4 regions of the Hydrogenophaga sp. H7 genome follow, and region 2 is predicted to be linked to each of the others. Evidence: predicted binding sites of a transcription regulator. Region 2 holds the regulator's gene; each other region holds the start of a gene.
What was found. The regulator LexA, encoded in region 2, represses DNA repair genes until DNA is damaged. The targets are predictions, from matches to a motif close to ACTGTATNNNNATACAGT.
Positions count from the first base shown of each region.

Region 1: BC358_RS13740 (DUF4007 family protein) is a predicted target of LexA. The motif match lies at 1,969-1,986, and genes of this name have one in related genera.
Region 3: BC358_RS12325 (DNA topoisomerase IV subunit B) is a predicted target of LexA. The motif match lies at 2,422-2,439, and genes of this name have one in related genera.
Region 4: recA (recombinase RecA) is a predicted target of LexA. The motif match lies at 2,245-2,262, and genes of this name have one in related genera.

Region 1 covers NZ_MCIC01000016.1:29,787-35,396, reverse strand. The annotation lists gene BC358_RS13750 (ATP-binding protein) at 1-861, opposite strand, end outside; gene BC358_RS21885 (hypothetical protein) at 1,313-1,705, opposite strand; gene BC358_RS13740 (DUF4007 family protein) at 2,155-3,075, shown strand; gene BC358_RS13735 (ATP-binding protein) at 3,068-5,610, shown strand, end outside.
Region 2 covers NZ_MCIC01000014.1:330,069-335,678, reverse strand. The annotation lists gene kdsB (3-deoxy-manno-octulosonate cytidylyltransferase) at 1-153, shown strand, start outside; gene adk (adenylate kinase) at 280-936, shown strand; gene BC358_RS10660 (asparaginase) at 1,011-1,949, opposite strand; gene lexA (transcriptional repressor LexA) at 2,066-2,746, shown strand; gene BC358_RS10650 (hypothetical protein) at 2,879-3,229, shown strand; gene BC358_RS10645 (D-2-hydroxyacid dehydrogenase family protein) at 3,277-4,284, shown strand; gene BC358_RS10640 (FimV family protein) at 4,353-5,610, opposite strand, start outside.
Region 3 covers NZ_MCIC01000015.1:205,595-211,204, forward strand. The annotation lists gene dapA (4-hydroxy-tetrahydrodipicolinate synthase) at 1-282, opposite strand, end outside; gene BC358_RS12315 (bifunctional 2-polyprenyl-6-hydroxyphenol methylase/3-demethylubiquinol 3-O-methyltransferase UbiG) at 387-935, opposite strand; gene BC358_RS22325 (hypothetical protein) at 935-1,063, opposite strand; gene BC358_RS12320 (MFS transporter) at 1,060-2,304, opposite strand; gene BC358_RS12325 (DNA topoisomerase IV subunit B) at 2,471-4,438, shown strand; gene BC358_RS12330 (lytic transglycosylase domain-containing protein) at 4,438-5,172, shown strand; gene parC (DNA topoisomerase IV subunit A) at 5,227-5,610, shown strand, end outside.
Region 4 covers NZ_MCIC01000002.1:53,875-59,484, forward strand. The annotation lists gene BC358_RS04115 (sensor histidine kinase) at 1-938, opposite strand, end outside; gene BC358_RS04120 (response regulator transcription factor) at 965-1,633, opposite strand; gene BC358_RS04125 (MarR family winged helix-turn-helix transcriptional regulator) at 1,677-2,165, opposite strand; gene recA (recombinase RecA) at 2,303-3,397, shown strand; gene recX (recombination regulator RecX) at 3,406-3,855, shown strand; gene argC (N-acetyl-gamma-glutamyl-phosphate reductase) at 3,867-4,790, opposite strand; gene sucC (ADP-forming succinate--CoA ligase subunit beta) at 4,974-5,610, shown strand, end outside.

The DNA of each region.
Region 1 (5,610 bases), on a different contig from region 2:
AAGCGTTACGCGCAAGCGCGCCGTGTGCTGCCCCACCTTAACAATGTCATCACCGATGGTTGTCGCACCGAAGTGCCTCAAGACTCCCTTCTTGAGGTCGTCTCGCTTGTGTTCCTTCTCCTTGTTCAGGACTGTGTCGGCCCAGGTGCGCTCCAGCAGCATCAACGGGTCGTGCGCGATGAGCGGCGAATCGTTGATGGAAATCTTGATGCCGCCATCCAAGAAGTGCCGGAAGATGCGCGACAGTTCCTTCTCAAGTTCCTGCCGGAGTTCATTGAAGTCGCGTGCGGCACGGCCTTCCTCTAGACGGTCCACGTTGGACCACAGCACCACGGTGCCGGTCTCCTTGGGGAAGTCCAGCTTCAGGTCAGCAGGGGGCTCCGCTGGGGAGGGAGCCTTCAACATCACAGACTTTCCAGAGCTCTCTTCGGCAAGCGCTTCATCCAAGTCGAAGTGAACGTGGAGCCAATCGGCGCCAGGCTGATTGCGGCTCCAGACATCGATTCGGCGGCCGAAGTTGAGCGCCGCCAGCTTTGCACCGACGCCGTACTTCCCGATGGTGTCCGAGCGCATGTAGCGGGATGAGTAGCCCAACACCAGGTACCGGTGCAGGATGTCAGCAGGCATGCCATCACCGTCGTCACGGATGGCGATGCGGTGGACGCGCTTTTTGCCGCGCTCTTCGCTTTGCTCAAGCAAGACCGAGATGTTGTTGGCGTTGGCCTCAATGCTGTTGTCGATGACCTCGCCCAGCGCGGTGGGCAGGCTGTGTCCGGAGTCTCGGAGTGACAGCAAGGCCTGCCCCGTCTGAATCATGGCAATGTCGGTAGGGGCGGTCATGGTGGTTGCGGTAGCGTTCATCTCGGTTCCTTAGGTTTTTGCGACCGTCGCCGTAGGGTCAACGGTCACCGTGGGCACAGCACTGATTTCCAGGGTGGGACGCATCAAATGCGCCCAGGCCTGGCAGTCCCCTGTGCTGCAGAAGGGGCAACTGTTGGGTGCCCCAGCCGGCCGGGCTGGGTGAATCTGGTTGGTAAGTTCAGCCGTCAGGCGAAGGGTGTGAAACCACGCTGACTCAAGCCGGTAGGCTTGGAGAGGGCTCGAACAGGTCTCCCATGCCACGTGGGTCGCCAAGGGCAGCAACGGGTGGCCGGCAAGGCGAGTCTGAACGCAGTTGTCTGACCGGCCCACGTAGAACGGCACGTCCTGGCGAAGAAGCATGTAAACGCCTGCCCAGCCCGGAGGCACGAGTGTTCTCACCACGGAGGCTGTGGCCAAAAAGGCCATCTGCCGTGGCTCGTCGAAAACCAGCTCAGCAGACTTGGACATGGCCGCCTCCGCTGCACTCTTCTGTAGTCAGCCAGAGCTCTGCCTGGACAAACTTTTCAGCAACGCGCGGGCGCAACGGTCCGCGCCAGGCCAAGTAGCGGCGGCGAACGGGCTCACGCTCAGAAGAAGCAGTGGGGGTCGGGCATGCGGCCGGCTCAACAAGCAGCTTGGCTCGGACCTGGCGCTCGATAACGTCCTCGGCCTCCGACAGCAGTTCCTCTTTTGTGGTCACGCCACGCGCGGATGTGCTGGTGAACGCCAAATCGAGGGCGCGTTCAGCGATGCGGTAGGGGGAGGAGCCAGGACTGTGCTTCGAGAGAAGTGCCTGGATGGATGACACGGCGCGAGAATGCGCCTCGACATCAGAGATGGTCATAGTTCGCCTTTGTGTGCACAACCGCCCCAGTGGGTGCAGCCACGCCTTACTCAACTTCATACCGCCCTGTTTCTGCCGCTCCGCCCCCAAAAGGCAAAGCAACCCGGTCAGCAGTTCTTACTTTAGAAGATGTTTTTTGGTCCGTCAACACTGGCAGTTGCGGTAACCAACACCGTCAGTAGCTGTAACGGCCGCTGGCGACCTCGTTGCTTTCACACCCGCTTCGCCGCTGTGGCTTGCACATCGGGCGCGCCTGAGGGCATACTGATATTTTGTACAGTATCGATGGCGGGGTGCTAGGGTGGCGAGGGCCTTCGATTCGTTTATACGAATAAGTTTCCTTATGCAGTAGACAAACTCTATTCAAAGAGACGTCTTGGGGCTTAGTGACGATGCGAGAGGTTGTCTTGACCGGACTGGCGAGGTCATCCAGTTAAACTATTTGCCAAATGATTCAGCTACCTTCCGAAGCCCCGCCGCAGTTTTCGGGGCACGAAACTTTTCCGTTGCGACAGCTCTGGCTGCGCAAGGCTTATGACGCGGTTGCTCAGTACGAGGGGCCTGCGCCTCGGACCGTCTTCGCCGACGAAGAAGCCATCGTGCGGTTCGGCGTCGGCAAGAACATGGCCATGTCGATTCGCTTTTGGGCGACCGCCTGCGGCATTATCGAAGACGAAGGCGGCTACGTTCCCACGCGTCTTGGCTCCCTACTATTCAATCAAAAGAACGGTCTAGACGAGTACTGCGAACACCCCGCGACCACTTGGTTGATGCATTGGCAAGTGGCGAGTACGCACGAAAAGACAACGACGTGGTGGTTTCTCTTCAATCACGTTGTGCAGCAGGTCTTCGACCGCGAGTTTATTGTGAGTTCTCTGTCTGGCTTGGTCATCGAGCACAAACTGAGAATTTCAATGGCGACGCTCAAGCGAGATGTTGAGTGCTGCATCCGCAGTTACGTGCCTAGGCTAGGAGGAGACTCTCCTGAAGAGATGAGTGAGCCATTGCTCGGCGAGCTTGGCTTGATTCAGCAAAACGCAAAGGGCTCATTCGAGTTCCGCCGCGGTTTGAAGCGGTCTCTGCCGGACGGCGTCTTTGCCTATGCCCTGCTCGACTACTGGGAGCGGATGCCCCACGCAGGTGCCGTGATGGCCTTTGACCGTGTTGCCCACGACTACGGCTCACCTGGCCGAGTCTTCAAGCTCGATGAAAACGCGGTCGCTGACCGACTGATGGCTCTTGAGGACCTAACTCGCGGGGAGATTCAATGGACTGAACAAGCGGGCATTCGACAGGTGACTCGCAAGGATATGGCACTTAAGAGCCTTGCCGACTACAAGTACAAACTTCTCGAAAGTGCCTATGCGTAAGCAGTCTCGACCTGCCGGCGCCGAACGGCGGATGCTCTCTGACGTTGTCACCATCTCGCGTCAGTTTCTTCGCTCAGTTCGCATTGACACTGACTTCGGGCGCGAGGATGCCCTTTCGGGCTATATCTGCCAGGGCACTGCAAGCTCTCTTTTGGAGAGTATGGCTCGGCAGATAACGGAAACTCGTCAACGCGCTTTCACCTGGACGGGACCCTACGGTGGGGGCAAATCGTCGCTGGCGCTGATACTGTGCTCGCTCGTTGGTGCACAGACAAAGGTTCGCACCAAAGCAAAGCAGCTTCTTGGCTTTCCTGACGAAAGTCCTGTCCACAAGGCGTTTGAGGCTAAAGGAGATGGCTGGCTCGTCGTGCCTGTGGTTGGCAAGCGGGCAGAGGTCACTCAAGAGCTCAGCGCAGCTTTGGCCAAGGCTCGCGGGCTTGCTCCCAGTCGCAAGAAGCAACCTGATGTGGTCGGCGAGCTGGTGGAAGCGGCCGAACGGCACCCACAGGGTGTGCTTGTCGTCGTTGATGAACTGGGCAAGTTCTTGGAGGCTTCGGCTCAGGAAGGTGGCGACATCTACTTCTTCCAAGAGCTGGCGGAAGCCGCTAGTCGCTGCCGAGGCAAGCTCGTCATAGTCGGCATCCTTCATCAGACCTTCGAGGCTTACGCTTCACGCCTGGGTCGCCAGTCCCGCGATGAGTGGGCCAAGGTCCAAGGACGGTTCGTAGACATCCCACTCGTTGCGGCAGCTGACGAAGTTATCGAGTTGGTCGGCAAGGCCATCACGGTCGAGAACCCTCCGCCTTTGGCCGATGCAGCAAAGCTCGCGGAAAGAATCGCCGACGCGATTCGTACTCGGCGCCCGGGTACTCCGGCGACCCTGGCGGACTCTCTCAAGGCGTGCTGGCCCTTGCACCCCGTTACAGCCGCTTTGCTGGGTCCCATCTCGCGGCGCAGGTTTGGTCAGAACGAGCGCAGCACCTTCGGTTTTCTTGCGTCGAGAGAGCCCCTGGGCTTCGTGGAGTTCCTGGACGGATATGAGGCCGACTGGTTCCGCATGTACGGCCCGGCCGCCTACTGGGACTATCTTCGCGCTAATCTGGAGCCCGCCATCGCCGCGTCACCGGATGGGCATCGCTGGGCTCAGTGCACGGATGCTGTTGAGCGGGCTGAAGCCAAAGGCACTGACGTCCATGTCAAGCTGACCAAGACCATCGCCCTGATTGAGATGTTCCGCAATGGGTCTGGCCTGGTGGCGGAAGAGTCTGTTCTCGCAGTGTCTACTCCGAGCGTGGATGAGGCGCAGATTCGCAAGGCCCTTGAGGAGCTATCTGACTGGAAAGTCCTAATCGAGCGCAAGCATCTTGGTGCTTGGGGCATCTTCGCAGGCTCGGACTTCGACATCGAAGGGGCCATTAACCTGGCCCGAGGCGAGATTGGCGAGCCTGACTTGGAGCGCATCTCCACCCTCAGCGACCTGCAGCCGGTTTTGGCGAAGCGGCACTACCAGAAGACCGGAACGATGCGGTGGTTCACACGCGGCATTGCTCGCTTGGAGGACATCGAGAAGGTCGTCGAGTCCTTTGAGTTCAAGGGTGCCAGTGCTGGCGCATTCGTTCTGTGCCTGCCGCCGCCTGGGCAGTCGGTACGTTCCGCTGAGCACAGGGTGCGGCATGCGAGCATGGCCACAGAGTTCGAAACGCTGTTGCTGGGCACACCCAAGAACGCAGAGCGAATCATTGATTTGAGCCTTGAGTTGGCGGCGGCGGAACGCGTCATGAAGACGCGGCCCGAGCTGCATGGCGACTCTGTTGCACGTCGAGAAATCGTTGGGCGTATTGAGGCTGTGCGTTCCTCTCTCGAAGAGGAGCTTGCTGATGCTTTCGAGTTGTCCAAGTGGTATAGCCACGGCACGGCGCTGGAGACAAAGGGCTCGGTTGTTTTGTCCGTGATTGCTTCAGACCTCGCAGAGGAGGTCTACGACAAGGCGCCTTTCATCTTCAGCGAACTCATCAACCGCGAAGAGCCGTCGAGCAATTCCAACAAGGCGCGCAAGGACCTCATGAATCGGATGGTGACCCACGGGCACCTGCCGAAGCTTGGCTACGAAGGCTTCCCTGCAGACGCGGGTCTTTACTTCACCATCCTCAATGACCCTGGCCTTCACCGTCCACGGGGGGATGAAGGCTGGGGTTTCGGTGACCCAAACTTCAACACCCGCGGAAAGTCCTTCGAGGCGTTGTGGTGGCGCACCACGAGCGACCTGCTTTCCGAAGGCAAGTCGCTGACCTTGAAGGAGCTTTACGTCGCCTGGGCACGCCCTCCCTTCGGATTGCGCGCCGGGGTGATGCCTGTGCTTTCGCTGGCGATATTCCTGGCCAACCGCTCGTCGTTGGCACTGTACGTGAACGGTACGTTCACCCCGGATGTCACCGACGCTGTCGTCGATGAGTGGACGCTCGACCCGAGCCGAATTCGCTTCCAGCACGTCGAGGCGTCCAAGGACAAAACCAAACTGGTCAACGCCTTGGCGAA
Region 2 (5,610 bases):
GCACCGCTGGAACTGACGGAGTCGCTGGAGCAACTGCGCACCCTATGGCACGGTGAGCGCATTGCGGTGCATCTCGCGACCCATGCGGCCGCTCCCGGTGTGGACACCCCCACGGACCTGGAAAGGGTCCGGGCGCTGCTCCGGAAGTCTTGAACTGCGACACTGTCTGTAAGGCAGTGTCGGGGTAGGCCATGCTATCCTCGTTCGACCCTCGATACCGGGGCCAGCTCAGCCGCGGAGACAGGCGAGCACGAATGAAACACTGATACAAGGAAGACGATGAGACTGATCCTGTTGGGCGCTCCTGGTGCGGGCAAGGGCACACAAGCCACCTTCATCTGCCAGAAGTACGGCATCCCCCAGATCTCGACCGGCGACATGCTGCGTGCCGCCGTGAAGGCTGGCACGCCTCTGGGCATGCAGGCCAAGGCGGTCATGGACGCCGGTGGCCTGGTGAGTGACGACCTGATCATCAACCTCGTCAAGGAACGCATTGCCCAGCCCGACTGCGCCAGCGGCTTCCTGTTCGATGGCTTCCCGCGCACCATCCCGCAGGCCGACGCTATGAAAGCGGCCGGCGTGAAGCTGGACTACGTGCTGGAAATCGACGTGCCGTTCGACGCCATCATCGAACGCATGAGCGGCCGCCGCTCACACCCCGCCTCAGGGCGCACCTACCACGTGAAATTCAACCCGCCCAAGGTGGAAGGCAAGGACGACGTCACCGGTGAACCGCTGATCCAGCGCGACGATGACAAGGAAGAAACGGTCAAGAAGCGCCTGGAGGTGTACAGCGCCCAGACCCGACCGCTGGTCGACTACTACAGCCAGTGGGCCAGGACAGATCCGGCCTCCGCCCCCAAGTACCGCGCCATCAGCGGCACCGGCTCGGTGGATGAGATCACAGCCCGCGCGTTCCAGGCCCTGGCCGCCTGACCCAGCGCCCACTCCTCCTGCAAACCCGGCAACTTGCCGGGTTTCTTTCTTTGTCGTTGCAACGGGCTGGCGCGTCAGGGTTCCAGCAGCGAGAGTGCCAGAGCCAGCCGCGCCTTCACAGGGGGCAGTCCGGCGGAGTCGGGCATGGGATTGGCCGTGTCAGGAATCACACGCCCTCGGGCACAGCGCGTGGCCCTGACCACCCGCACACCACGGGCCATGGCCTCCAACAAGGCCGAGGCCAGCGACTGGTGAACCGTGCCGTTGCCGGTGGCAGCCACCACAATGCCCTGCGGACGCAGTGCCGGGTCCGCCTGCAGCAGCGCGCGAACGATGGAGCCGTCGGCATCGGCATGGCTGGTCACCAGTTGGACGCGTGGCAGCGCATCGGCCCGCAGCACCCGCGCCAGCAGTGCCTCAGATCGCTCGGCGATCGGGCGGCTTGCGGGAGGATGGAACCACCGGACCTCGCCTTCTTCCACACACGCCATAGGGCCGGCGTCGCCCGAATCGAACGCATCCACCCGGTAGCTGTGAACCTTGGTCAAGTGCTCGGGCTCGTGCACCAGCCCCGCACAGACCACCACACACCCTCCGACCTCGGGATGACCCGCCACGGTCACGGCATCCAGCAGGTTCTGAGGGCCATCGGGCACAAGGGCGGTGGCTGGGCGCATCGCGCAGGTGAACACCACCGGCTTGCGGGGCTGCAGCACCGTCTGGATGAAAAAGGCAGTTTCTTCCAGCGTGTCGGTGCCGTGTGTGACCACAACGCCGGCAACCTCGTCGCGTGCAAGGTGGTGAGAGAGCCGAAGCAACAGCCGCTTCCACAGACCGAAGTGCATGTCCTTGCTGTCCACCTGGTCCACCTGCTCCACCTCCAGTGGACTGCCTTGCAGCGCTGGAACGCCCCCCAGAAGATCTTCCACACGAACCTGCCCTGCCACATATCCCACGTTATCTCCTGCCCGGGCGGCCCGCCCGGCGATCGTTCCGCCAGTCCCCAGGATCACGCAAAAGCCTCTGTTGTTGTCGTTCACTTGCCAAGTCTCCGAAACTGTTTAAAAATACAGATACTGGATGTACAAACAGCCTGTCCAGCCGCATCCCGCCTAACCACGAGGTTGACATGATCGAGTCGTTCCCGCCCAAGCTCACGGCCCGCCAGCAGCAAATCCTGGAGTTGATCCAGAACGCCATTGCCCGCACCGGCGCTCCACCCACCCGCGCAGAAATCGCCACCGAGCTCGGATTCAAGTCGGCCAATGCGGCCGAGGAGCACCTTCAGGCGCTCGCACGCAAAGGCATGATCGAACTGGTCAGCGGCACCTCCCGCGGGATCCGTCTTCGCAGCCGGGATCTGCAGGCCATCAACGATCAGCGGACTCATCAGCTTACACTGCCGATGCCCGGCCTTTCTCAGCTCATGCTGCCCCTGATCGGGCGGGTGGCTGCCGGCTCACCGATCCTCGCTCAGGAACACGTCGACCAGACTTATCACGTCGAGCGCAGCCTGTTCCAGCGCACACCTGACTACCTGCTGCGCGTGCGCGGCATGTCCATGCGCGACGTCGGCATCCTCGACGGCGACCTGCTGGCCGTGCAGTCCGGCAAGGACGCGAAGAATGGGCAGATCGTGGTGGCCAGGCTCGGAGACGATGTGACTGTCAAGCGTTTCATGCGCCGCGACCACCAAATCGAGCTGCACGCGGAAAACCCGGACTACAAAACGATCGTGGTGCAACCGGGTGAACCCTTCGAGATCGAAGGCCTCGCCGTGGGCCTGATTCGCAACAGCTTCCAGATCTGACCCGCTGGGTCGGTGCCGCCCTCGCAGGTGGCGGGCGTTTTGCCAGAACAGCACACTGTCCTTGGCAAACCCTGCGAGAGCGGCTCTTCCGAACCAATCCTGCCTGTGTCCAACCCCTTTCCGGAGTTTCACATGGGAATCCGCATCACCTCCAAGACCTGGCGCGCTCCGTTGCAGTTGATCGACAACTGGCTGCCGTCACCTCCTTGTCCCAACAAGACCCGCAAACCGCTGCCAACGTTGATGCAGCGGTTTGTCAGGGCCGGATGGTTGACCAACAAGCAACCGAAACAGTCGCTGTCGACCTCTCACGGCGCTTCCATGGCCGAGGTGTCGCGGCCCTCACAGACAGCAACCATCCGCCTGAAGCACACCAGCCAACCGGATCGAAGCGCTTGCCTGGTGATTTCAGGGCGCATGGCCGATGTCTGCGCCGAACTGGACCGTCTGGCCGCTCTCGAGCACCGCACCGAACCCGCCTGACAGCTCAAAGTCTGTACAGAATGCTCATGGCGGCACAATAGTGCTCCATGAACATCGTGATACTGGACGACTATCAGGACGCCGTCCGAAAGCTGGATTGCGCAGCGCGCCTCGACCCCTATCCCGCCAAAGTGTTCACCAACACGGTCAAGGGGGTCGGGCAACTGTCCATACGGTTGCGGGATGCCGACATCGTGGTCCTGATCCGGGAAAGAACCCCGGTATCCCGTCAACTGGTTGACAAGCTGCCTCGCCTGAAGCTCATTGCGCAGACGGGGCGTATCGGCAGCCATATTGACGTCACTGCCTGCACCGAACGCGGCATCGCCGTGGCCGAAGGCACAAGTTCCCCGATCTCCACCGCCGAGCTGACATGGGCTCTGGTCATGGCGTCGATGCGGCGCATTCCCCAGTATGTCGCAAGCCTCAAGCACGGTGCCTGGCAACAGTCGGGGCTGAAGTCATCGTCCATGCCCGCCAACTTCGGCCTCGGCATGGTTCTTCACGGCAAGACACTCGGCTTGTGGAGCTATGGCCGCATCGGCAAGCTGGTCGCTGCTTACGGCAAGGCCTTCGGCATGCAGGTGCTGGTCTGGGGTGGCAATGAGTCCTGCCGGCAGGCCGTTTCCGACGGCTTTGAGGTCGCAGCCAGCCGGGAAGATCTCTTTGAGCGTTCGGATGTGCTCAGCCTTCATCTTCGACTCAGCGACCGCAGCGCGGGCTGTGTCACGCTGGAGGATCTTTCTCGCATGAAGCCGACCGCCCTGCTGGTCAATACATCCAGAGCCGAACTGATCGAGGCCGAGGCCTTGCTGACCGCGTTGAACCGGGGGCGCCCAGGCATGGCCGCCATCGATGTTTTCGAATCAGAGCCGATTCTTCAGGGGCATGCGCTGCTCAGGCTAGAGAACTGCATCTGCACGCCTCACATCGGCTACGTCGAGCTCAGCAACTACGAGACCTTGTTCTCGGCTGCGTTCGACAATGTGGTCAATTTCATCAAGGGAACGCCCACCAACATCGTCAACCCTGGCGCCCTGCAGGTGCGACGCTGACCATCAGGCTCAGCAGCGCCAACAAAAAAGCCAGCACGTGTCTGGCTTTTTTTGTTGAGCAAACATGCTCACTGTGTGGACTGTGCGCCCTTGCCCGGTGGGATTTCTCCGTCATCGGGTGGCGTGAAATCCAGAACTTCAAAATCAATGAGGTTGCCCATGTCCGCGGCCTCCACTGCAGAGATGCCCGTCGATGACGCGAGCCTGGCCGTGGGCTCCACCGGCACCACAACGTCGGGCAGCGATGCTTCGAACGCCGACGCGTCGTGCAGCGCATCCAGGTCGATATCCAGGCCAAGACGGGGGGAGGCGTGCGGGATTTCATCCATCGGTTCGGTCAACCGTTCCGAAGCTGCCGCAGAGGACGAAACAGCAGCCATCTTCGGCCCCGCAGCCTTGAGAGGACGAATCGCCGTGTGCTGGAAGTCAGAAGAAGGGGTGCTCGAATCGCGCTGGATCACATCCTTCGCGATGGCGTGGAGGAGCAGGAGCTCACGGTACGCTTCGAGATCAAACACCTCCGACTCGGGATCGGCCGCATCCCTGAAGATGGACTTTTCGATGACATCCAGCACCTTGGGCTGAGGCCACAGTGCCTGAATCCGCCCGAACGCAGTCTCGTAGGCTTCCAGGCCCCGGTTGGAGTCGCTGTACTGATCGAACGGCGGGGCACTTGCATTGAACTGGCGGTTGAACTCTTCGCGCAGCTTTTCGTACTCGTCGCGCCGCCCCAGCCGGTGGTAGAGCTTGAAGAGGTCAAGATACGCGAGCGCACTGGGCTCCTGGCTTTCGTGCAAATGCATCTTGAGGACACCGATCGCCTGGTCAAACTCGCCCAGCGAAACGAAAAAATCCGACTGCTGCTGGACGTCGAACAGTTCTTCCGTAGCGACGGACCGGGACACGCCGATGTGGCTGGTGCGGAAATCGCGGCGCTCGGAAGTGGACAAGGGCATCGCTCCGCTGTCACCAGAACCTTTGCGCACAGGACCCAGTTCGTCCAACCCGGAATCGGCATCCAGATCAAGGTCAAGATCCAATCCTTTGGCCGCCACCTTCCTTGCAGGCTTGTCGGCAGGCACCTTGGCCGCTTTCGCTGCACCAGACGTCCACCAGTCCTTCTGAGGGGTACCCGCAACGCCAATGGCGGTCTTGCGTCGCCACAGCCAGGCCAGTGCTGCCAAAGCAAGAAGCAGCAGCGCCCCCAAGGTGTACGCAGCCCACGACATGAAGCGCGACTGTTCGAGCCTGGCCTCCATGTCCTGCATGGCGGCCTTGTTGCGCGCCTCCCGCTCACGCAAGCCTTTGGATTCGGCCTCCAGGACT
Region 3 (5,610 bases), on a different contig from region 2:
GGCAAATTTCGCCAGCTCGATGGCTTCGGCGGTGGAGTTGGCGCCGCAGCCGGCCATGATCGGCACGCGCTTGGCGGCCTGTTCGACGGAGACGCGGATGATCTCGCAGTGCTCTTCGACGCTCACCGTGGGCGACTCGCCCGTGGTGCCGACGACGCCGATGCAGTCGGTGCCTTCGGCGATGTGCCAGTCGATCAGCTTGCGCAGGGTGGGGTAGTCGACGCTGCCGTCGGGGTGGAACGGGGTGACGAGGGCAACGATGCTGCCGGTGATGGTCTTCATGTTCTCGGGCTCAAGTCAGAGGCGCCGGCCTGTGCGCCGGACACGTTGAGGAAATCGATCCGGCGGCTCGCGCGCGAATCGTGCATTCTACCCAGCGCAGTCGCTCAGTCAGGGAGCAGGTGGCGCGCCGGCACGGAGGCGTCTGACGGACGTTTTCGCAGGGCGGTGATGCGCTGCACGAAGCGCTCCGGGTGGTCGCAGAAGCCGTTTTCATAGGCGACCACGTGCAGGCCGGCGCAGGCCTGCAGCAGCTCGCCGGGCTGCAGCAGGAAGTCGGGCCGGGACGGTCTGCCGACCGATTCGTTGCCGGTTGCAAAGGTCTCGTAGATCAGCACGCCACCCTCGGCCACGCTGTCCACGATCACGGGCAGCAGCGCGCGCCAGAGGTAGTTGGTCACCACCACGGCGTCGAAGCGTTGTCCTTCGAAGGGCCAGGGGCCGTTCTCGATGTCGGCCTGCACCACCCGCCCGGCGCTGGCCGCTGCTGCCACAGCGGTGGGGTCCCGGTCCACGCCGGTCACCGAATGACCGCGGCCGGCGAACCAGCGCAGGTGCCGTCCCTGTCCGCAGGCCACGTCCAGTACGGTGCCGCCGACCGGTACCAGGTGCGACCAGCGTTGCACCCAGGGGGAGGGTGACTCCGTGCCGTGCATCAGAAACAGCTCCAGAGCTGGTCGGCCAGATTCACCAGGAAGTCCGGGCGCTGGTAGAGCATCAGCGTGCCCAGCAGGGCCAGGGCTACGGCGGCCCAGACCAGCGCCCTGACGGCCAGCGGCCTCACGCGGCGGCCCCCACACGCTGCGGGCCGCGTTCGATGGCCGACTCGCGGACCGGCAAGTTCACCAGGGCCGCGAACACGCCCAGGGCGATCGAGATGTACCAGACAACGTCGTAGCTGCCGGTCCGGTCGTAGAGCACGCCGCCCAGCCAGACGCCCATGAAACTGCCGATCTGGTGGCTGAAGAACACGAAGCCGCCCAGCATGGACATGTGGGCCACGCCGAAAATCTGGGCCAGCATCGCGTTGGTCGGTGGCACCGTCGAGAGCCAGAGCACGCCCATCACGGCGGAGAAGACATAGACGCTTGTGGGCGTGAGCGGTGCCCAGAGGAAGACCACGATGGCGACCGAGCGCGCCAGGTAGATGAAGGCCAGGATGTGGCGCTTGGCCAGGCGCTGTCCCAGCGCGCCGGCGGCGTAGGTGCCGATCACGTTGAACAGGCCGATGATGGCCAGCGCGTAGCTGGCCACCTGCGGCGAGAGGCCGTGGTCCTTGAGGTAGCTGGGCATGTGCACGCCGATGAACACCACCTGGAAGCCGCACACGAAGTAGCCCGCCATCAGCAGCTGGAAGCTGCGGTAGCCGAAGGCCTCGCGCAGGGCCTGCCCGATGGTCTGTTCGCGCTTTGGTGCCGCCCCGCCCCTGAAACCAGGCTCGCGCAGGAACAGTGCCAGCGGCATGATCAGCAGCACCGCTGCCCCGAGGATGAGCAGCGCCTGCTGCCAGCCAAAGCCCGAGATCAGCCAGCCTTCCACAGGCACCATCAGGAACTGGCCGAAGGAGCCGGCCGCCGCCGCCACGCCCATGGCCCAGGAGCGACGCTCCGCAGGGATCTGGCGACCGATCACGCCATAGACCACGGCATAGGTGGTGCCGGCCTGGGCCGCGCCGATCAGCAGGCCGGCGGTCAGCATGAACACGAACGGCGTGGGCGAGAGCGCCATGCCTGCGAGGCCTGCCGCGTACAGCACCGCTCCGCCGACCAGAACCCGGAAGGCGCCGAAGCGGTCGGCCGCCATGCCGGCGAAGATGCCGAACAGGCCCCAGGCCAGGTTCTGGATGGCCAGCGCGAAGGAAAAATTTTCCCGGGTCCAGCCCATGTCCTGGGTGATCGGCTGCAGCCAGAGACCGAAACCATGGCGCACCCCCATGGAAAGGGTGACGATGGCGGCGCCGCAGAGCAGCACCTGTGCGGCCGACAGGCGCGCTGGTGATACGGAGATGGGAGAAGCTGAAGACATCCCGGCACTGTAGCGAATCCGGCTTTCCCGAAGGCGTAGCAGGGTGGACGCGCGGTGGTGAAATTTCTCGCGCAGATTGATGAGCGCCTGGCATTGCTGGACAGGCGGCGGTCGGTATCTGTGTTTGCATACAGGCTTTTGAAGGGCCTCACCTTACAATTTCCCGATGGCAACCCAATCGAACGAGTATTCCGAAGGCTCCATCCGCGTCCTCAAGGGACTGGAGCCGGTCAAGCAGCGGCCGGGCATGTACACCCGCACCGACAACCCGCTGCACATCATTCAAGAGGTGCTGGACAACGCGGCCGACGAGGCGCTCGCTGGGTTCGGCAAGAAGATCAAGGTCACGCTGCACACCGACGGGTCGGTGAGCGTGGAAGACGACGGCCGCGGCATTCCCTTCGGCCTGCACCCCGAAGAAAAGGCACCCGTGGTCGAGCTGGTGTTCACCCGCCTGCACGCCGGCGGCAAGTTCGACAAGGGCAAGGGTGGTGCTTACAGCTTCTCCGGCGGTCTGCACGGGGTGGGCGTGAGCGTGACCAACGCGCTCTCGACCCGTCTGGAAGTCACCTGCTTCCGCGACGGACAGGTGGCGAAACTGGCCTTCGGTGCCGGCGACGTGATCGAGCCGCTGGTGGTGACGCCCAAGGGCGAGGGCGACCGCAAGCAGGGCACCACGGTGCGCGCCTGGCCCGACGCCAGGTACTTCGACTCGCCCGCGCTGCCGCTGGGCGAACTGACCCACCTGCTGCGCAGCAAAGCGGTGCTGATGCCCGGCGTGCAGGTCACGCTGGTGAACGAAAAAACCAGGGACACCCAGACCTGGCAGTACAAGGGCGGTTTGCGCGACTACCTGCAGCAGACCCTGACCACCGACCCGGTGATCCCGCTGTTCGAGGGCGAGGGCTACGCCGACGCCAGGGACGACAGCTTCGCCGATGGCGAAGGTGCGGCCTGGGCCGTGGCCTTCACCGAAGACGGCGCGCCATTGCGTGAGAGCTACGTCAACCTGATTCCCACCAGCGCCGGCGGCACGCACGACAGCGGCCTGCGAGACGGTCTGTTTCAGGCGGTCAAGAGCTTCATCGAGCTGCATGCGCTGCTGCCCAAGGGCGTCAAGCTGCTGCCCGAAGATGTGTTCGCGCGCGCCAGTTATGTGCTGAGTGCCAAGGTGCTGGACCCGCAGTTCCAGGGCCAGGTGAAGGAGCGTCTGAACTCGCGCGACGCCGTTCGCCTGGTCGGCGGTTTCGTGCGCCCGGCGCTGGAGCTCTGGCTCAACCAGCACGTGGACTATGGCAAGAAGCTGGCCGAGCTGGCGATCAAGGCCGCGCAGAGCCGCCAGAAGGCTGGCCAGAAGGTCGAGAAGCGCAAGGGCTCAGGCGTGGCTGTGCTGCCCGGCAAGCTGACCGATTGCGAGAGCCGCGACACCGCGCACAACGAACTCTTCCTGGTGGAGGGCGACTCGGCCGGCGGCAGCGCCAAGATGGGTCGAGACAAGGAGTGCCAGGCCGTGCTCCCGCTGCGCGGCAAGGTGCTCAACACCTGGGAGGTCGAGCGCGACCGCCTGTTCGCCAACACCGAGATCCACGACATCTCGGTTGCCATCGGTGTCGATCCGCACGGGCCGAACGACACGCCCGACCTGAGTGGCCTGCGCTACGGCAAGGTCTGCATCCTGTCGGACGCCGATGTGGACGGTTCGCACATCCAGGTGCTGCTGCTCACCCTGTTCTTCCGCCACTTCCCCAAGCTGATCGAGGCTGGTCATGTATACGTGGCGCGCCCGCCGCTGTTCCGTGTGGACGTGCCGGCGCGTGGCAAGAAGCCCGCGGCCAAGCAGTACGCGCTGGACGAGGGCGAGCTGCACGCCATCCTGGACAAGGCCGAGAAGGACGGCGTGAACCGCGAGAAGTGCCAGATCAGCCGCTTCAAGGGCCTGGGCGAGATGAACGCCGAGCAGCTCTGGGACACCACGCTCAACCCCGACACCCGCCGCCTGCTGCAGGTGACGCTGGGTTCGATGGACTTTGCCGCCACCGAGGCCCTGATCACGCGGCTGATGGGAAAAGGCGAGGCCGCCGCGCGCCGTGAACTGATGGAACTCCACGGTGACTCCGTGGAGGTGGATGTGTGATGCCCCGTCTGGCCCTGATATTCGGTGGTGTCCTGCTGGCGGTGGTGCTGGCGGGGACTGCGCATGCCGAAGTCTGGGCGTACCGCGACAAGAACGGCGTCACCCACTATGCCGACCGCCCGCTCCACGCCCGCTATGAGCTGCTCTACCCCGGTTCCGGCAACGCCAGGACGGGCGGTGGCAGCCGCCCCACCAGGTCCTCGGCGTCGGCCGTGACGCGCATGGAGCTGTCGACGCGATTCAAGGCGGTGCGGCATCTGATCCGCGAGGCGGCGAGCCAGCACGGGCTGGAGTTCGAACTCCTGCAGGCGGTGATCGCCACCGAGTCGGGCTTCGATCCCGGTGCTGTCAGCCCCAAGGGCGCAGTGGGCCTCATGCAGGTGATTCCCGACACCGCGGAGCGTTTCGGTGTCCGCGCCACCGGGCGGCAGAGTGTGAGCGAGCGCCTGACCGACCCGCGCACCAACATCCAGACCGGCGCGCGCTACCTGGCCTGGCTGATCAACTACTTCAACGGCGATGTGCGGCTGGCGGTGGCGGCGTACAACGCGGGCGAGGGTGCCGTGCTCAAGGCCGGTCGCCGCATTCCCAACTACCCTGAGACCATCAACTACGTGCGCAAGGTCACCGACCTGCACCACAGCCTCAAACCTCCGCGCACCGTCAGCGAGGCGCGGGCCGAGGCGATTCCCGCGGCCACACCCATGCCGCTGCGCCCGCCCGGCCGCGGCTGACCACGCCGGTGCAGGTGTGCCGTGATGGCACCCGTTCTTCCAGTTTGTGACCCCATGACCCAAGACCTGATCACTCCCGAACCTGTGGCCGAACCCGGCGACGACAACCTGGCCGCCTACGCGCAACGTGCCTACCTCGAGTACGCCCTCTCGGTCGTCAAGGGCCGTGCCCTGCCCGACGTGTCCGACGGCCAGAAGCCGGTGCAGCGGCGCATCCTCTACGCCATGGACCGCATGGGGCTGGGCTTTTCCGGCAACACGGCGGCCAAGCCGGTCAAGAGCGCCCGCGTGGTGGGCGACGTGCTGGGCAAATACCACCCGCACGGTGACAGCGCGGCGTATGACGCGCTGGTGCGCATGGCGCAGGACTTTTCCCAGCGCTACCCGCTGATCGACGGCCAGGGCAATTTCGGCAGCCGCGACGGCGATGGCGCCGCC
Region 4 (5,610 bases), on a different contig from region 2:
AGCAGCTGGTTGACGGTGTGGGTGGCGCGCGTGCTGGAGTGCGCGATCTGCTGCAGCGAGCTGCGGATCTCCTGCGGGTTGGATTCCCGCTGCGCCAGTTCGGCCTGCATGCGCAGGCCGGCCAGCGGCGTCTTGAGCTGGTGCGCGGCGTCGGCCAGGAAACGCTTCTGGGTGGTGAGCGAGGCGGTCAGGCGTGTCAGCAGGTCGTTGATCGATGACACCAGCGGGGCCACCTCCTGCGGGATGAAGGACTCTTCGATCGGGCTGAGGTCGTCGGGCTTGCGGGCGCGGATCTTCTGCTCCAGGTCGGAGAGCGGGCGGATGCCGCGCACCAGCGCCAGCCACACCAGCAGCACCGCCAGCGGCAGGATCACGAACTGCGGCACCATCACGCCCTTGATGATTTCCGTGGCCAGCGTCGAGCGCTTGCCCTTGGTTTCGGCCACCTGCATCAGCACCAGCTGGCTGGGGTCGCTGTGCCGCGCTAGCCAGGTGTAGGCCACGCGGACCTCGTCGCCGCGCACCTCGTCGTCGCGCAACAGCACCCGCCCGGCGGCCGGCACGCTGGTGTCGGGTGGTGGCGGGAAATCGGCCTCGCCGCTGATCACGCCCTGCCGGGCATCCCGGAGCTGGTAGTACACCAGGTCGCTGTCATCCGCCTTGAGCAGGTCGCGCGCCTGCGGGGTCAGGTTGAAGCTGACCTTGTCGTCCTTGGTGACGACAAACTGTGTGAGTGCCTGAAGGTTGAACTCGAGCGCCCGGTCAAATGGTTTGGACGCAATGCTCTGGGCCACGAACCAGGTCAGTGCCAGCGACAGCGGCCACAGCAGCAGCAGCGGCGTGAGCATCCAGTCGAGGATCTCACCGAACAGGCTGCGCTGCTCGCGCTGGAACAGTCCGAAGGTGATCCGGTGGCTGTCCTGCTTGTGATCGGGCATGTCGGGGCAGGAGGGCGCTCAGGCGCTCAGATCTTTTCGAGGCAGTAGCCCAGCCCCCGTACGGTCGCGATGCGGATCGGGCCTTTCTCGATCTTCTTGCGCAGACGGTGGATGTAGACCTCGATGGCGTTGTTGCTTACCTCCTCGCCCCACTCGCACAGCCGCTCGACCAGTTGGTCCTTGCTGACCAGGCGGCCGGCGCGCTGCAGCAACACCTCCAGCAGGCCCAGCTCGCGTGCCGAGAGTTCGACCATCTTGCCGTCGATGGTGGCCACGCGGCCGGCCTGGTCGTACACCAGCGGGCCGTGCTTGATGGTGGAGCTGGCGCCGCCCATGCCACGGCGCGTGAGCGCGCGCACCCGGGCTTCGAGCTCCTGCAGCGAGAACGGCTTGGCCATGTAGTCGTCGGCGCCGTAGTCCAGGCCCTTGACCCGCTCATCGACGCTGTCGGCGGCGGTCAGGATCAGCACGGGCAGGGCCGAGCCGCGTGAACGCAGGCGCTTGAGCACCTCCAGGCCGTGCAGTTTGGGCAGGCCGAGATCGAGGATCAGCAAGTCGAACTCGTTGTTGGTCATCAGGGCCGCGTCGGCCTCGCTGCCATTGGCCACATGGTCGACCGCGGCACCTGCGGCCCGCAGACTGCGCAACAGACCGTCGGCCAGGACCTGGTCGTCTTCTGCAATCAGGATGCGCATGGGTGTCTCCTTACGGGTTCTGGGGTCATTGTAGGTGGCGCGCCTAGCGCGAAGCATACGCCTCCAGCCCCAGCGCGACCACGGTCGCCACCTCGGTGCCGACCTGCGCGCGGAACTCGGTTTCCGCCCGCACCACTGCCAGCCGGAAGGCCTCCAGCCAGAGCAGGCCGGTCTCGGTGAAGACGATGCGCCGCGCACGCGCGTCCAGCGGATCGGGCTCGCGCCGCACCAGGTCCCAGGCCTCGCACTGCGCCACCAGATCGCCCATGGCCTGCTTGCTCATGCCTGCGGCGGCGGCCAGTTCGGTCAGGCGCGAACCCTTGAGGGCGAGGTGGCGCGTGATGTGGATGTGGGCGGCGCCGATCTGCTCGCGTGCGGCCAGGTTGGACAGGGCCAGGGGCACATTGGCGTCGTGCGCCATCAGGAACAGCACGCGCTCGTCAAAGCGGCGCAGCGCATGACCCATGACACGGCCCAGGTGGGTGGCCCGCCAGCGGTCGTCGGCGGTCGTGGAAGCGGGTGAGACAGGCATGGCAAATGGTAAGGCAAACTGACCATTTATTGGCTTGTGAGAAGTTTATGTGGCGATACACTCCTGTTCAGACATCCAGCCTGTACATAAATCCACAGACTGATGCAAGTACCCACTCACACACAGGAGCACCGCACATGGACAACGCCACCAACACCGAAAAAGCCAAGGCCCTGCAGGCCGCGCTGGCCCAGATCGAAAAGCAGTTCGGCAAGGGCACCATCATGCGCCTGGGCGAAGGCGAGGCCATCGAGGACATCCAGGTGGTCTCCACCGGTTCGCTGGGTCTGGACATTGCTTTGGGTGTCGGCGGCCTGCCCCGTGGCCGTGTCATCGAAATCTACGGCCCGGAATCCTCGGGTAAGACCACGCTGACCTTGCAGGTGATTGCCGAGATGCAGAAACTCGGCGGCACCTGCGCCTTCGTCGATGCCGAACACGCGCTGGACATCCAGTACGCGCAGAAACTGGGCGTGCACGTGCCCGACCTGCTGATCAGTCAGCCCGACACCGGCGAACAGGCGCTGGAGATCGTGGATTCACTGGTGCGCTCTGGTGCGGTCGATCTGGTCATCATCGACTCGGTGGCGGCGCTCACGCCCAAGGCCGAAATCGAGGGCGAGATGGGCGACAGCCTGCCCGGCCTGCAGGCCCGCCTCATGAGCCAGGCCCTGCGCAAGCTCACTGCCACCATCAAGAAGACCAACTGCACGGTCATCTTCATCAACCAGATCCGCATGAAGATCGGCGTGATGTTCGGTTCGCCCGAAACCACCACCGGTGGCAACGCGCTCAAGTTCTACGCCTCCGTCCGCCTGGACATCCGCCGCACCGGCACCATCAAGAAAGGCGAGGACGCGATCGGCAACGAAACCAAGGTGAAGGTGGTGAAGAACAAGGTCTCGCCACCGTTCAAGACGGCCGAATTCGACATCCTGTTCGGCGAAGGCATCAGCCGCGAAGGCGAAATCCTTGATCTGGGCGTGCTGCACCGGGTGGTCGAGAAGTCCGGTGCCTGGTATGCCTACAACGGCGAGAAGATCGGCCAGGGTCGTGACAACGCGCGCGAGTTCCTCAAGGAGAACCCCGAGCTGCGCGTGGAGATCGAGAACAAGGTGCGCACCGAGCTGGGGGTGCCCCTGCTGCCGGTTGATGCGGGAGCCGAAGAAGCTGCCCCGGCCGTTGCCAAGGGCAAGAAGGCCAAGGCCACCGAAGCCGAGGCCGCTGAATAAGTCCTGCGGTGGGGTTCGACAAGATCTCGCTCAAGGGCCGAGCGCTGCGGCTGCTGGCCGGCCGCGAACACTCGCGCGCCGAGCTGGAGAAGAAGCTGGCACCCCACGAGCAGGAGCCTGGTGAAGTGCAGCGCGCCCTGGACGAGCTGCAGGCCAAGGGCTTCATCAGCGAACAGCGGGTGGTCGAGTCGGTGATCCACCGGCGGTCCGCCCGGCTGGGCGCAGGTCGCGTGAAGCAGGAACTGCAGGCCAAGGGCGTCAGTGCCGAGGCGGTTGCCGAGGCGGTGGACCGGCTTCGGGGCACCGAGACCGAGCGGGCCCGCGAGGTCTGGCGCAAGAAATTCGGCGAGCCCGCGGCGGACGCGGCGGGTCGTGCCAAGCAGATGCGATTCCTCGCATCGCGCGGCTTTGGCGCCGAGGCGATCCGTCGTGTGGTCCGCGGTGCGGACGACGATTGATACGGCGGGCGTTACAGCCCCAGCATGAGCTGCAGGTTCTGCACGGCCGCGCCACTGGCGCCTTTGCCGAGGTTGTCCAGGCGCGCGATGACGACGGCGTGGCGGTGCGTCTCGTTGGCGAACACGCGCAATTCGAGTTGGTTGGTGTCGTTCAGTGCGGTGGCGTCCAGCTTGCCGTCGCTGGTCGCGGGCAATACGCTGACCCAGCCGCCTTGCGCCGCGCTGGCCGCATAGTGCGCCTCCAGCGCGTCGTGCAGATCGCTGGCCTTGGGCTGACCGGGCAGGTCGTCCAGATGCAGGGGCAGCTGCACCAGCATGCCCTGGCGGAAGTTGCCGACCGCAGGAATGAAGATGGGGCGCCGGTTCAGGCCGGTGTAGCGCAGGATCTCGGGAATGTGCTTGTGCGACAGGCCCAGCGCGTAGGCCTCGTGCAGCGGGGCGTTGCCGGCCTCGTAGGCCTCGATCATGGTGCGGCCACCGCCCGAGTAACCGCTGACCGAGGGCAGCGACACCGGAAAGTCTCTGGGCAACAGGCCTGCATCGATGAGGGGGCGCAGGATCGCGATGGCTCCTGTGGCGTAGCACCCGGGGTTGGCGACGCGGTCCGCCTTCTGCACGGCCTCGCGTTGACCCGCGCTCAGTTCGGGGAAGCCGTAGATCCAGCCATCGTGACAGCGGTGTGCGGTGGAGGCATCGATGATGCGGGGTTTGCGGCCCGGCAGGCTGTCGACCATGGCGACCGACTCGATGGCCGCATCGTCGTGCAGGCACAGGATCACCAGGTCGGCTTCTGCCATGAGGGCCTTCTTGGCCTCGGGGTCCTTGCGCCGTTCGGGCGCAATGCTCAACATTTCGATGACGGGCATCTGTTGCAGACGCTCGCGTATCTGCAGGCCGGTGGTCCCGGCCTCGCCGTCGATGAAGATTCTGGTCATGGCGGCTCCTGTTGGTGTCAGTCAGGGTTCAGCGACGGGCTCGATAATTATGCATTATGTAAGCCAGCGCTTATATATTGGTGCGTCGCAACATGATACAGTCGTCGGTTGCCGTGTCCACGAGTCCGCGCACCGGCTGTGCCCTTTGGCCGGATCGAACAACCCCAGTCCGAGAGAAACCTCATGAAGATTCACGAGTACCAAGGCAAGGAAATCTTGCGTCAGTTTGGTGTGCCGGTCCCCCGCGGCATTCCCGCGTTCACGGTGCAGGAAGCCGTTGAAGCCGCGCAGAAACTCGGTGGCCCGGTCTGGGTGGTCAAGGCCCAGATCCACGCCGGTGGCCGTGGCAAGGGCGGTGGTGTGAAGGTGGCCAAGAGCATTGACGACGTCAAGGCCCGCGCCACGGATATTCTGGGCATGCAACTGGTCACGCACCAGACAGGTCCAGAAGGCCAGAAGGTCCGCCGCCTCTACATCGAAGACGGCGCCGACATCAAGAACGAACTGTACGTGTCGCTGGTCACCGACCGCGCCACGCAGAAGGTGGCCCTGATCGCGTCGAGCGAAGGCGGCATGGACATCGAGGAAGTGGCCCACTCCACGCCCGAGAAGATCATCACCGAGATGATCGATCCGCTGACCGGCATCACCGAAGCGCAGTCGCGCAAGGTGGCGACCGCCATCGGCCTGACAGGCGGCTCCGTGGACCAGGCGGTCGATCTGTTTGCCAAGATCTACAAGTGCTACATGGACACCGACGCATCGCTGGTGGAAATCAACCCGCTGAACTGCGACTCCAAGGGCAACCTGATGGCCCTGG